DNA from 2 places in the Mycetocola sp. TRD_SC_2 genome. Region 1 is predicted to be linked to the other one. Evidence: predicted binding sites of a transcription regulator. Region 1 holds the regulator's gene; the other holds the start of a gene.

The links. Region 1 encodes HspR, which represses chaperone genes until heat shock. Its sites were predicted from a motif close to AAGTTGAGTCNNNNNGACTCAACTT; they were not measured.
Region 2: a site for HspR is predicted at 3,811-3,835, ahead of ACWA1Q_RS01525 (Hsp20/alpha crystallin family protein). Genes of this name have one in related genera too.

The regions. Positions count from the first base shown of each region.
Region 1 covers NZ_CM143954.1:2,738,562-2,745,649, forward strand. The annotation lists gene fgd (glucose-6-phosphate dehydrogenase (coenzyme-F420)) at 1-546, shown strand, start outside; gene ACWA1Q_RS13095 (NADPH-dependent F420 reductase) at 597-1,241, shown strand; gene ACWA1Q_RS13100 (class I SAM-dependent methyltransferase) at 1,245-2,366, opposite strand; gene ACWA1Q_RS13105 (DUF2062 domain-containing protein) at 2,398-3,465, opposite strand; gene ACWA1Q_RS13110 (heat shock protein transcriptional repressor HspR) at 3,550-3,963, opposite strand; gene ACWA1Q_RS13115 (DnaJ C-terminal domain-containing protein) at 3,969-4,955, opposite strand; gene ACWA1Q_RS13120 (nucleotide exchange factor GrpE) at 4,961-5,590, opposite strand; gene dnaK (molecular chaperone DnaK) at 5,593-7,088, opposite strand, start outside.
Region 2 covers NZ_CM143954.1:284,455-291,542, reverse strand. The annotation lists gene ACWA1Q_RS01550 (PPK2 family polyphosphate kinase) at 1-145, opposite strand, end outside; gene menD (2-succinyl-5-enolpyruvyl-6-hydroxy-3-cyclohexene-1-carboxylic-acid synthase) at 207-1,895, opposite strand; gene ACWA1Q_RS01540 (PLDc N-terminal domain-containing protein) at 1,888-2,304, opposite strand; gene ACWA1Q_RS01535 (DUF4229 domain-containing protein) at 2,397-2,684, shown strand; gene ACWA1Q_RS01530 (1,4-dihydroxy-2-naphthoate polyprenyltransferase) at 2,703-3,692, opposite strand; gene ACWA1Q_RS01525 (Hsp20/alpha crystallin family protein) at 3,879-4,328, shown strand; gene ACWA1Q_RS01520 (AMP-binding protein) at 4,399-5,580, opposite strand; gene ACWA1Q_RS01515 (1,4-dihydroxy-2-naphthoyl-CoA synthase) at 5,709-6,614, opposite strand; gene ACWA1Q_RS01510 (o-succinylbenzoate synthase) at 6,730-7,088, shown strand, end outside.

The DNA of each region.
Region 1 (7,088 bases):
TCCACCAAGGGAGCATCGATCTACGACGTGCCCGATGGCGGCATCCCCGTCTACGTCGCCGCGGGCGGACCGGTCGTCGCCCGCTACGCCGGTCGCGCTGGTGACGGTTTCATCTGCACGTCGGGAAAGGGCATGGAGCTCTATACCGAGAAGCTTCTCCCCGCTGTCGCGGAGGGCGCCGGAAAGGCTGGCCGTGACGTCGCCGCCATCGACAAGATGATCGAGATCAAGATCTCGTACGACACCGACCCCGACGTCGCCCTGGAGAACACCCGCTTCTGGGCACCCTTGTCACTGACTCCGGAGCAGAAGCATTCCATCGACGACCCGATCGAGATGGAAGCGGCCGCTGACGCGCTTCCGATCGAACAGGTTGCGAAGCGCTGGATCGTCACGAGCGACCCCGATGAAGCCGTCTCATTGATCAAGCCGTACATCGACGCGGGTCTCAATCACCTCGTCTTCCATGGACCCGGTCACGACCAGAAGCGATTCCTCGATCTCTTCTCTCGAGACATCGCACCCAGGCTGCGCGACCTGGCCTGATTTCCATCCCGCACGGGAACATCCCCGGGCCCCGATGACTTGGAGACCCTATGACAACTCTTGGACTTATCGGAGCCGGCAACATCGGCTCCCAGCTCGCACGCGCCGCCGTCGCTCACGGCTATGACGTCGTCGTCTCGAACTCTCGCGGCCCTGAGTCGCTCACCGAACTCGTTCTCGAGCTCGGTGAGAAAGCGACGGCGGGGACAACAGCGGATGCCGCACGTGCGGACCTCGTTGCCGTTGCGATCCCGCTCAAAGCGGTCGACAGCATCCCGGCCGATCTGCTCGACGGCAAGATCGTTCTGGACACGAGCAACTACTACCCGCAGCGCGACGGCAACATCGACGCACTCGACGCCGAGGAGACGACCGTCTCCGAGCTGGTCCAGGCACACTTCTCCGGCGCGCGACTGGTGAAGGCGTTCAACCACATCCAGTCCGATGCCATCACCGACGAAGCTCAGTCAGCGGGAACCGCCGAGCGTCGCGCCCTCATCGTCGCGAGCGACGACGACGAAGCGAAGGCCGTCGTCGCGGAGTTCATCGATACGGTCGGTTTCGACGTGCTCGACATCGGTCCGCTGAGTGAGACCTGGCGCATCCAGGTCGGCACGCCGGCGTACGGCCCGCGTCGCGACCGCGAAGAACTCGAGATCGACATCGCCCAGGCCCAGCGGCCCTCCGGCTCCTGACGATCAGCGCCTCGTCGACACGGTCACCGTGAACTTGCTGTTGCGGCCCAGCTGACGAGTCGGTCCGACGAGTCGCTCGAGGACCGATCGGTAGCCCAGGTGTGAATTCCACACCGTCCACAGCTCGCCGCCCGGCTTCAACACGCGTGCCGCGTCGGCGAACAGCTTTTCGGCGATGCCCGCGTACACCGTGGCGCCCACGTGGAACGGCGGGTTCAGCAGGATGAGTTCTGCTGAGCCTTCCGCCCACCCCGAAAGCCCGTCGTCCCGCACCACGATGATCCGGTTCGCGACCCCGTTGGCCTGCGCGGTCTCGCGAGCGGATGCCACGGCGGCCGCAGACTGGTCGGTAGCGGTCACATGCAGGTCGGGCCGGGCGCGGGCGAGCGCCGTCGCGATCACTCCGGTTCCGCAACCGAGGTCGATGGCGTGCTCGGCTGCCGGGAGCTGGTCGAGGAAGCCGAGCAGGAACCGTGTGCCGATATCGACCTTCGTTCCGGCGAACGCGGCACCATGGGCGCACACCACGAGGTCGAGGTCCGGGTGAAGTTCGCGGGCGGGCCAGGTCGGGTCCCCGGTCGGTGGCGATGGTTCGCGTGCGACGAGCACACGCGATTTCTGCTGCGCGAGCTGCGCCGTCACCGACTCGAAATGTCTGCCGAGCACATCGTTCATGGCGCGGGTCATGTGCTTGACCCGCCCACCCGCGTACACCGTGACATCCGCCGCCGCATGCCGGGCGATCAGTTCGGTGATCTCGGCGAGAGCATCCAGTGATCGCGGCAACTGCAGAAGCACAACGCGTGCACCGGCGACAACGGATGCCTCGAGCGGCGTGGTCGAGAAGCTGTCGCTGAGCGAGAGCATCTCGGCGTTGTTGGCGAGGGCCCGTTCGCCGGACAACTCGTCCTGGTGAGTGCGGATGCCGGTGGCCCCTGCATGCGCCGCTCCGAGCGTCAGCGCCCCGTACCGGTCCCCGATGACGGTGATTTCGCCCGGGACCGCCGCTGCGATGTCCGAACCGGCGGTCTCGAGGAGCAGCCGATCGGTGGCGTCGGCGGCAAACAGGTTGGGGCTTTCGACATCGGGCCAGCGTCGGAGCCGGTCGAATGCGAAGTCAGTCACCTGTTCAGGGTAACGGTGCTGCGCTGACGGTTCAGGTGGTCGCCGTCGGAGCAGTCGTCGGTTCTGTGGTGACGGGCCGTTCACGGAACGCGTGCGCCATCCACCACCAGCTCAGCAGGCCGATGGCGGCGTTGAACAGAAGGCCCAGGAGGAGGAACAGCACACCGAGGCCGATCAGCGGCGTGAAGTCGAAGCTTTCCAGCCCCGGGATGCCGTCGGGTGCGCCGAAGTCCTCGTCGGTGTCGAAGCCGGACGGGAACATGCCGAAGAGTCCCGAGAACGGCGCACTCAGTGCGCTGACCAGCCAGCTCGCGGCGACAGCAATACCGAGACCGCTCCACGTGACAGCGACCGGACGGTTCACCCGGCGGCTGCGAAGGATCCAGACGCTGGAAAGGTAACCGAGGATCCAGAGGATCACGCCGAGGATGAACGAGCCGATCAGCCATGGAAGGGCCATCGACCACGCGTCCGCAATGAACTGGTCGGTCACGTCCTGACCGACGTCACCGTTCATCGAGAAGTCGTCGGGGTTGTTCCTCGCGATATAGGAGAACAGCGTGCCGAAGAACGCACCGAATGCCGCAATGATGAGTGGAATGACGGCGAGTGTGAAGCCGATGCTCATGAGGGTGAACGACACAGCCCCGGCGAGCATGGCGCCGCCCCTCTGCCGTGAACCCAGCGGCGGCCGGGGCGGTACGGGGGGACCGCCGGGAACGCTCGCGAGGTACGGCGGCTGAGCCTGCGGATACGCGGTCTGCGCCGGGTATCCGGGCTGGGGCGGATAGCCCTGGCGCTGCCCCTGCTGCGGATAACCAGGCTGCTGATATCCCTGCTGCCATCCCGGCTGCTGCGGGTAGCCCTGCTGCTGTGAGTAACCCTGCTGCTGCGGATAGCCGGGCTGCTGGATCGGGCCCGGTGCCGGCGCCGCAGGGGAGTGCGGGGGCGGCGGCGGAGAACCTGGGGGCGGCGCGAGAGGTGAACCCGGCGGCGGACCGGCGGGCTGGCCACCGGCCTGCGCCGGTGTGGATTCTGCCCCGCTGTTGGGCGTCGACGGTGCGGCGTCGTCGCGGTCTTTCGATTCGTGTTCGCTCATGCGGTCAGCTTAACGAGAGGCACGAACGGGCGTAACCCACCCTGGGTACCGTTCGGGATGGCACGGGAGTACCGGTCGAGCGGGTCAGCGCTGGAACGGCCGCCAGACGACGACCTCGGTGCGCCGCTGGGCGCGGGTACCGCTCTTGAGCGGGATCACGTCGCCCTGCGCACCTGCAGCAAAGACGCGACGGCCGGGCGACTTGACGAATTCCTCGGCCAGGGCGTGTTCGAGATCGCGAACCCGACCACGCAGCGCGACGACCTCGTTCTCGAGCGCCAGAATGCGAGCGATGCCCTCGAGGCTCACGCCTTCGGCGCTGAGCCGGGCGACCTCGCGCAACTGGACGACATCCCTCATCGAATACCGACGGGACTTGCCTGCGGTCCGGGTGGGAGAGACGAGGCCGAGCCGGTCGTACTGCCGCAGGGTCTGCGGGTGCATTCCGGCCAGCTCGGCCGCCATCGCGATCGCGAAGATCGGCGAATTCTCGTCCATGATTGCTATCCCCTTGCCCGGAGGATCAGGTCGTCACGCGGGTTTTCGTGCGGTTCGAGTTCGTGGAACTTCTCGAGTGCCGCTCGAGCTTCTGCACTGAGGTGCGACGGCACAGCGACCTGGACGACGGCGAGCAAATCGCCCGTGCCCTTCGATGTCGCGACGCCGCGTCCCTTCACCCGGAGCACGCGCCCGGATGGAGTACCCGGCGCGACACGCAGCCGCACCGGTTCGCCACCGAGGGTCGGTACTTCGATGGTCGCACCGAGCGTCGCCTCGACGAACGTCACAGGAACGTTGACCCGGAGGTTCAACCCGTCACGCTCGAATACCGGGTGCTTGCGCACCGAGACGGTCAGCACGAGATCGCCGGCGGGGCCGCCGTCTGGGGACGGATAACCCTTGCCACGCAGTTTGATCTTCTGACCGTCAGAAATGCCCGCCGGGATGTTGACCTTGATCGTTCGCCCCTCAGCGGTCTGCAGGGTGATCTGATCGCCCTTGGTCGCCGTGAGGAAATCGATCGTGGTGGATGCCGTGACGTCGCGGCCCGGGGTCGGCCCACCGAAGCCACGGTACCCGCCGCTCGGCTGGCCGAAGCCACCCCGGCCGAAGACTCCGCCGAGGATGTCCTCGAAGTCGGCCTGCTGGTAACTGGAACTCGTCCCGCGTGCGCCGCCTCCGAACATCCCGCCGAAGACGTCGTCGAAGCCGCCGTTCGCTCCTCCGCCACCAGGGGCGGTGAACCGAGCGCCGGAGCCCATTGCCCGGACAGCATCGTACTCCTTGCGCTGCTCGGGGTCGCTGAGCACCGAGTAAGCCTCGCTCAGCTCCTTGAACTTCGCTTCGGCCTGCACGTCGCCGGCGTTGGAGTCCGGGTGATACTTGCGGGCAAGCTTGCGGTAGGTCTTCTTCAGGTCAGCGGCAGTGACATCCTTCGTCACGCCGAGAACCTTGTAGAAGTCCTTGTCGAACCAGTCCTGACTTGCCATCGCGCCTACTCAGCGGGAACGGCGACGACAACCTTCGCCGCACGCAGGAGTGTCGAACCGATGGTGTAACCGGTCTCGACAACGTCGAGGATGGTTTCGGTTTCGACGCCAGGCGTCGGCTGCTGGAAGATCGCCTCGTGGAGGTTGTGATCGAAGGGTTCGCCCTTCACCCCGAACGGAGCGAGACCGAGCTTCTGAATGCTTGTGCGGAGCTTCGCGGCGATCGCTGAGAACGGGGTGTCGTCCTCGAGGTCGCCATGCTTCTCAGCGCGATCCAGGTCATCGAGCACCGGCAGGAGCACCTTCACGACGTCGCCGGTCAAGCGCTCACGCTCGACCTCGCGGTTCGCCTCGGTGCGCTTACGGTAGTTCGCGTACTCAGCGCTGACGCGCTTGAGGTCAACGAGGTGCTCGTGCTCGGGTTCGGCGTCTGCAACGCGCTCGGCGTCCACGTCGCCGTCGAGGCCGTCGGCCTGCGCTGCGTCGAGGATGTCCTGAACGGTCAGTTCGTCGTCGGTTGTTTCGGGCAGTTCGGAGTCCACCTGCGACTCAGGGTCGGAAGCAATCGCTTCCGACCCCTCGTTCACTGGCTGAACCTCGTCACCGTCTTCTGGAGTCGGGTTCGTGTCAGTCATTGTTACTTCTTGTCGCCTTCCTCGTCGTCCACAACTTCTGCGTCAACGACATCCTCATCGGATGCCGCGTCAGCCGGCTGCTCGGCACCGTCGGCGGGTGCCGACTCGGCTTGCTGGGCCTGCGAGTAGATCGCTTCGCCGAGCTTGACCTGGCTCTCGTTGAGCTTGTCGTACGCGGTCTTGACCGCGGCCTCGTCGTCGCCGGCAAGAGCCGACTTGAGTGCGTCGACATCGCCCTGGACTTCGCTCTTGACGTCGTCGGGGAGCTTGTCGTCGTTCTCCTTGATGAGCTTGTCGATCGAGTAGGCGAGCTGCTCGGCCGTGTTGCGGGTCTCGGCTGCCTCGCGGCGGGCCTTGTCCTCAGCAGCGTGCTCTTCAGCTTCGCGAACCATCCGCTCGATGTCTTCCTTCGCCAGCGAGGATCCGCCGGCGATCGTCATCGACTGCTCCTTGCCGGTGCCCTTGTCCTTCGCGGACACGTGCACGATGCCGTTGGCGTCGATGTCGAAGGTGACCTCGACCTGCGGGATGCCACGGGGCGCGGGGGCGATGCCGGTCAGCTCGAAGGTTCCGAGGTTCTTGTTGTCGCGGGTGAACTCGCGCTCGCCCTGGAAGACCTGGATCGCGACGGACGGCTGGTTGTCGTCCGCCGTGGTGAAGGTCTCGCTGCGCTTGGTCGGGATGGCCGTGTTGCGCTCGATGAGCTTGGTCATGATGCCGCCCTTGGTCTCGATACCGAGAGACAGCGGGGTGACGTCGATGAGCAGAACGTCCTTGCGCTCGCCCTTCAGCACGCCGGCCTGGAGAGCGGCGCCGACGGCGACGACCTCGTCAGGGTTGACACCCTTGTTCGGGTCCTTGCCACCGGTCTCCTGCTTGACCAGGTCATAGATGGCGGGCATACGGGTCGATCCACCGACGAGCACGACGTGTGCGATGTCGTTGACCGAAACGCCGGCCTCGCGGATGACGTCCTGGAACGGCTTCTTGGTGCGGTCGACGAGGTCGCTCGTCATCTGCTCGAACTGTGCGCGGGTGAGCGTCTCGTCGAGGTTCGCGGGGCCGTTCTCCGTGAGGGAGAGGTACGGCAGCTGGATCGAGGAGGACATGCCGGAGGACAGTTCCTTCTTGGCCTGCTCAGCGGCTTCCTTGAGGCGCTGCTTGGCGATTTTGTCGTTCGAGACGTCGACGCCCGTGGTCTCCTTGAAGCGCTTGATGAGGTGCTCGACGACGCGCTGGTCCCAGTCGTCTCCACCGAGGCGGTTGTCGCCGGAGGTCGCGCGGACCTGAATGGTCGAGAAGTCGTCGTCCTTGCCCACTTCGAGCAGCGAGACGTCGAAGGTTCCTCCACCGAGGTCGAAGACGAGGATGAGCTCGTCTTCCTTGCCCTTGTCGAGGCCGTAAGCGAGAGCTGCAGCGGTCGGCTCGTTGATGATGCGGAGAACGTTGAGTCCGGCGATCTCGCCGGCTTCCTTCGTGGCCTGGCGCTCAGCGTCGT
Region 2 (7,088 bases), 660 kb from region 1:
GTTCCGCCTTGCCCTCTGCCTTACCTCCGACGAAACCCGGGGTCGAATCCGGGTCGAGGTCTGCGAGCACGAAACCGGGTTCGGCTCGCAGCGTGGTCAACGGTTCGGCGGTCCAGGCGGAGGCTTGCTTCTTCGATGAACTCATCTGCACAGTGTGACCGCGATACGGCGGCTCCTCAAGAGCTTGCGCATCGACGACGCATCCGTCAGCGGGTGAGCGGAACCTCGATGAGAACCCCGGATGCCACGGGCGCGGTGAGCGCCTGATCCAGCTCCCCGCGGGTGGTCGCTTTCAGGTACGTCCAGCCATACGCGCCAGCGAGGGCAGCGAGGTCCACCCGCTGCGGGGTGTAGAGCACCCGATCGAAATCGGCGCCATCGGTGGACTCGGCAACCTCGAGCCCGTCGAAGATCGTGCCTCCGCCGTCATTGCCGACGATGACCTGGATCCGTGGCACCGTCTCACCCATCCCGCCGAGCAGGGCGCCGATGTCGTGAAGGAGGGTGAGGTCGCCGAGCAGCACGCGCGTGATGCCGGCGCCGTCGACCTGGCTTGCGAGAGCGATGCCGAGTGCGGTCGACACCGTCCCGTCGATACCAGCGAGGCCGCGGTTGGAGTGCACCCGAATCTTTTTGCCCGGCACGGCTTCGTCGACGTCACGAATGAGGCGGGATGCACCGAGCACGAGCCTGTCGTGTGGCCAGGTGGCGCCCCAGACAGCGAGTGCGAGCATTCGTCGGTCGACGCGGGCGCGAATCGCCTGGAACTCACCCTTGACGTAGCCCAGCCGGGTCGCCGGGTCGTATGAGGATGCCGCTTCGAGATCGGGTGCGACGTCGTGCGACTTATCGTCGGAGATCCGCCGGGACTCCTGCACCCACGAGCTGATCCAGGCCCGGTCGATACTGCCGTCGACAACGTTCACGGCACCGACGACGTGGCTTGCGCGCCGACCGGGGTTGTAGACCTCGTCGCCGGCGGGCGCGACAACAATGACCTCGACGCCGTCGCGGGCGAGCAGCGCAGGCACCTGGCGGCTCAGCGTCGGATGGCCGAACACGACTGCCCGTTCCACCCGGCCACCGAACTCCGGATCGGCGAGCAGCTCGCGGTAGGCGACGACGAGGTTCCGCCCGAATCGGGCGCCACTGGAGACTTCAGCGAGCAGCGGCCAGCCGCCGGCGTGCGCGAGCGATTCAGCGACGGGACCGGCGCCGTGCCCAGCGATCACAATGGTCCGCTTTCCACGCTCGAGCAGCATGCCGGGACGAGTGATGCGGGCGGCACTCGCTTCGGGCCGCGAACCGGGTTCGATTGGGTCGAGCGTGACGAGAGGGGTCGAGAGCGGTTCGCGCATCGACAGGTTCAGGTGAACGGGCCCCGCTCCGGCGGGGCCGATCCCGATCGCGGCGTCGACGGCCACGTGGGCGAGCTCGCGAGCGGATGCCGCGTCATCAGCCGCTCCCATCGGCGCGGGAACGTCGCGGGTGAGTCGCGCGGCAACGCCGAAGAGTCCGGCCTGATGGGTGGTCTGGTTCGAACGGATGCCGCGGAGCTCGTCCGGGCGGTCGGCGGTCAGGAGAAGCAGCGGCACCCCGGAATGGTGAGCTTCGAGCACCGCCGGGTGCAGGTTCGCGACCGCGGTTCCGCTCGTCACGATGACAGCAGCGGGCACGCCGCTTTCGACGGCGAGTCCGAGCGCGAGAAAACCTGCGACGCGCTCATCGATTCGCACATGCAACCGGAGGGAGCCTGCGCGTTCGAGCGCGGCTGCGGCGAGGGCGAGCGCTTGCGATCGCGACCCGGGGCAGACGACGACGTCCTGCACCCCGAGACGCACGAACTCCTCGAGGAGTGCTACCGAAAAGGTGGTTGCCGGACTGGCGTCAGGCATCCGTTCTGCCCGTGTCGTCGGGCGAGTGCCCGGCCGAGCCGTCAGGGCTGTCGTCTGGAGTCGGTGTCGCCTTGCCCGTCACGTCCGGGTCTGGTGCATCCGAGTCGAGCGCCGCGAGTTCATCTTCGAGACGGCGGATGCGCTCGTCCTGGTCGTGGTCGCGACCGAGCGTCCCGATGAAGGCGGGGTCGTCGTCGGGAGCGAGGCGCGGCTTCGCGGCCTGATCGGCACGTGCGCGACCGATCGCGAACCAGAGAACGACGCCAAGCACCGGCAGGAGAAGGATGATGAGGATCCAGGCCGGCTTCTTCAATCCGCGAACCCGGTTCGCGGGAATTAAGGCGCAATCGATCACCGAATAGATCGTCGCAACAACGAGACCGACTATCAGAATGATCCACCAACGCATGCCCCCATCGTAGCCCCGAGTTCTGGGAACTTGCCCCTCGTCGGCCAAGGGGTAGCGGGCTCCCTCCCAGCGTGCATGCCTACACTGGAGTAGTGAAACGCATCCCTCCCGTCGTGTACTACACCGTGCTCCGCCTGCTCACGTTTGCGGTTCCGCTGACCCTTCTTCTCCTGGTCGGGATCGAGCCATGGATTGCGACGATCATCGCTGCCCTCATCGGCCTCAGCGTTTCGTACATCTTCCTCCGCGGCCCGCGCGAAGCGGTCGCCCGTGACCTCTACAACGCCCGCCACGGGTCGAAAGAGACGCATACCGACGCAGCGGCCGAGGATTCGGTGACGGATGTTGCGGCATCCGGCAATTCCGCCAGCGAACGCTGACCTGCCTCCAGCAGGCTCCTACTTCCAGAACGCCCAGAGAAGCGCGGCTCCGAAGAGGAGCTGGACGAGACCGGACAGCTTGAGCGCGAGGATGAACTCTCTCGCGGTGCGAGCGGTCGCGACGATAAGCGCAGCGGGAAGCGCTGCGAGCAGGCCGAAGAGCGCGAACCACGCGATCGGATAAAAGACCGCGAGCCAGACCGCGATGCCAAATGGCGCGAGCAGGCACACGATGTAGAACACCTTGCTCGGCGTCGAGCCGAGCAGAACGGTGAGAGTGCGTTTGCCTGCGGCCTTGTCCTGTTCGATGTCGCGGATGTTGTTGACGACGAGCGTCGCAACCGAGATGAGACCGACGCCGATCGCGCCGAGCCAGGCCTCCTGGTTAAGCGTGAAGGACTGCACGAACGCCGTGCCGAGGGTGGCGACGAGGCCGAAGAACACGAAAACGAACAGTTCACCGAGGGCGTTGTACCCGTACGGCCGCCCGCCGCCGGTGTAGAACCATGCGGCGAGGATCGCGACAGCTCCCACAGCGAGGAGCCACCACTGCGCGGTGATGATCGTGAGGATCAGGCCCGCCACGGCAGCAATGCCGAAGAAGATCAGGGCGACGATGAGCACCGTTTTCGGACGGGCCTTTCCACTGCCGACGAGCCGGAACGGGCCGACCCGGTGCTCGTCTGTGCCACGGATACCATCGGAATAGTCGTTCGCGTAGTTCACGCCGATCTGCAGGCTGACCGCGATGGCGAGGCAGAGCAGTGCGCGCACCCAGTGGAACTCGCCCGGGTTGTTCGCAACGGCGGCGGCTCCGGTGCCGACGAGGACCGGGGAGATCGACATGGAGAGCGTGAAGATCCTGGCACCCGCGACCCAGTCGCCGAATGTGGCCGGACGAACCTGTTCGTAAGGCTTCGCCGCGGGGTTCCCGCTTCTCCCCCGACCCTTCGGCGTGGCGCCGCTCGGCGACTGTGGGGGCGTGAGCCTTTGCTGTTTAGCTGCCACCGGGCAACCTCCCTCTGTTCCGCGAGAAGCTTACCTGCGCTGGCGGGAGCGTCTGTTCTCTCAGAGCAAACAGAGCCGGACTGGACATTTTGAGCGCGATTTCCTACCATTTTTTCAAGAGTTGAGTCACCTCGACTCAACCCCACATACCCAACATCGAACCCTACGAACAGAAAGGAAACTTCAATGGCACTGAACTTCGACCCGTTCCGCGAACTCGACCGAATGACCGACACTCTGCTCGGAGTTCGTCAGGGTCCGCGCGTGATGCCGATGGACCTGTACCGCGAAGGCGACCACTACGTTCTCGCGGCAGACCTGCCCGGAATCGACCCGGGGTCCGTCGACATCGACGTGGACGGACAGCTGCTGACGATCCGCGCCGAGCGCACCCTCGGGGCAGCGGAGGGAGCCAAGTGGATCGCGCGCGAGCGCATGGCCGGTTCCTTCCTCCGCCAGCTGAACCTCGGGCAGGGAATCGACGTTGAAAAGATCGCCGCGAACTACACCAACGGTGTTCTGAGCGTCACGATCCCGGTGAGCGAGCGTGCAAAGCCGCGCAAGATCGAGGTGGCGGCAGGTAACGAGCAGGAGAACCTGACCGTGAAGGAAGGCCAGAAGTCCGTCGACGCCTGATCCGCGTTCACGACAGGCGGCCGGGGCACTCGTCCCGGCCGCCTTCGCGTGTTCACGGTCTTCCTGTGGATCACACGGCGTCGAGCGCCGAGTCTTCGCCGTTCTCTTTCAACGTCACCGCGACGATCGCCACGATCGCCAGCCGGTCTGGCTTGCCGGACGGCAGCAGCGGCAGCTCATCGAGCCGGACGATGTGCGCGGGGCGTGAGGGTTTGCCCAGGGACGCCGCGACGGCATCCGCTATTTCGGTCAGTGACGGATGCCTGGCGCTCGTCACGACGACGGGCACCTCTCCCCACTCCCGGTGTGCGGCAGGGACGACCACGGATTCGGTGAGGTCGGGAAGACCGCGGACCACCCGCTCGACCCGGTCGAGCGAGACGTTGACGCCCCCGGAAATGATGACGTTGTCGGCGCGGCCGAGCACGCGCAGTTCACCGTTAGCGAACTCGCCGAGATCACCGGTGCGATACCAGCGCAGGCCGTCGGCGACGGTGAAGGTGCGGGAGGTGAGTTCGTCGTCACCGAGGTATCCCTCCGCGAGCATCGGACCCGCGAGTTCGATCTGCCCGTCGACGATGCGCACGTGCACCCCGGGCAACGGGATCCCGTTGTAGACGCAGCCGCCCGAGGTTTCGCTCGAACCGTAGGTGCGGAAGATGGGGAGCCCGAGCTGCTCGGTGCGCTGGAGCAGCTGTGGTGGTGTTGCCTGCCCCCCGACGAGGATGCCGTCGAAGCGGCGCAGTGCCATCAGGCCAGCCCTCGACTCGAGCAGCCTCGCGAGCTGAAGCGGCACGAGGGATGTGTAGTGCTGCTCACCACTGAGGGAACGGGATGCCTCGGCGAAGGCGGCGGGGTCGAACCGTCCCGGTGGAAGAACGACGGGAACGGTGCCGGCGGCGATCGAGCGGGTGAGCACCTGAAGCCCGGCGACGTAGTGGGCGGGAAGGGCGAGCAGCCACTGCCCCTGCCCCTCGAGTGCCGTTGCACTCGAGGAAGCGCTCGCGAGGAGGGCATCGCAACTGAGGGCGACCCGCTTCGGGATGCCGGTGGAACCGGACGTCTCGAGGACGACGCCCACGGGCTGCGCCACGGTTTCCTGAGCGCTGGCGTGAACGGCGTTGCCGCCTGCATCGCCCGCATCGCCGTCGACGGGAGTGATGGCTGGGCCCGAGCGGTCGAGGGCTCGGCGCAGCTCCACCATGAGGTCGAGGGGCCTTCTCGCCGGCACCCGAACGAGCATCCGCGTCATAATCTCAGTGTAGGCACGGGCATGGTCGGCTGTCGGGCCGGCATCCATCGAGATCGCGCGTTCGAGGGACGCAAACTGCTCTCAGACCGACGTGTGAGAGCAGTTTGCGTCCCTTGAAGCCGCTTGGGTCAGAACTGCCACGGATACGGCGACCAGTCGGGCTCCCGTTTCTCCAGGAACGAGTCCCGGCCCTCGACCGCCTCGTCGGTGCCGTATGCGAGCCGGGTCGCCTCGCCGGCGAACACCTGCTGGCCCATGAGCCCGTCATCGACGGCGTTGAACGCGTACTTGAGCATCCGGATGGCAGTCGGCGACTTGGTGAGGATGGTGCGGGCCCAGTCCAGTGCCGTCGACTCCAGCTCGGCATGCGGGACGACGGCGTTGACGGCGCCCATCTCGTATGCGCGCCGTGCGGAGTACTCCTCGGCCAGGAAGAAGATCTCACGGGCGAACTTCTGCCCGATCTGGCGGGCGAAATACGCGCTGCCGTAGCCGGCGTCGAAGGAGCCGACGTCGGCATCCGTCTGTTTGAATTTGCCGTGTTCCTCGCTCGCGATCGTGAGGTCGCAGACCACGTGCAGCGAGTGGCCGCCGCCCGCCGCCCAGCCCGGCACGACAGCGATGACGACCTTGGGCATGAAGCGGATGAGTCGCTGCACCTCGAGAATGTGGAGGCGTCCGCTGCGGGCGGTGTCGACGCCTGAGGCGGAGTCGCTCTCGGAGTACTGATAGCCGTCGCGCCCCCTGATGCGCTGGTCGCCGCCGGAGCAGAACGCCCAGCCGCCGTCCTTCGGGCTCGGGCCGTTGCCGGTGAGCAGCACGACGCCGATGCGCGGATTGGTGCGGGCATCTTCGAGGGCCCGGTAGAGCTCGTCAACCGTGTGGGGGCGGAAAGCGTTGCGGACCTCGGGCCGGTTGAACGCAACCCGTGCGATCCTGCCCGTGAGGTCGTGGTGGTAGGTGATGTCGGTCAGCGAGCCGAAACCGGCTACCTCTGCCCATTGGCTCTCGTCGAAAATCTCAGACACCGTCATGAATCCAGCCTAGAGCGCCGGGTCGTGCTGCCTCTGCCGTGGAGCCGGCCGCCCCGCAACGGGTGTTTTTCGGGTCGTCACCTGTTGCGCGCGATCGACACGGCAGAATGGGGGCATGCCTGACACACTGTCGTTCGCCCGGCCCCTGCCGGACCTCGCTGAGTTGATCGCGTCAGCACGAGTCGTGACCCTTCCGCTCGCGACCCGGTTCCGCGGCATCGAGGAACGCGAGGCGCTCCTCCTCGAGGGCGAGAACGGCTGGGCTGAATTCTCGCCATTCCTCGAGTACGACGACGCCGAAAGTACCACCTGGTTGCGGGCTGCTGTTGAATTCGCGTGGGGTGACCTTCCTGCCCCGTTGCGCCGAAGCATCCCGGTCAATGCGACGGTACCTGCCGTCCACGTGGACCGCGTCGCCGGCATCCTCAAAAGATTCGACGGATGCCGCACCGCCAAGATCAAGGTCGCGGAACG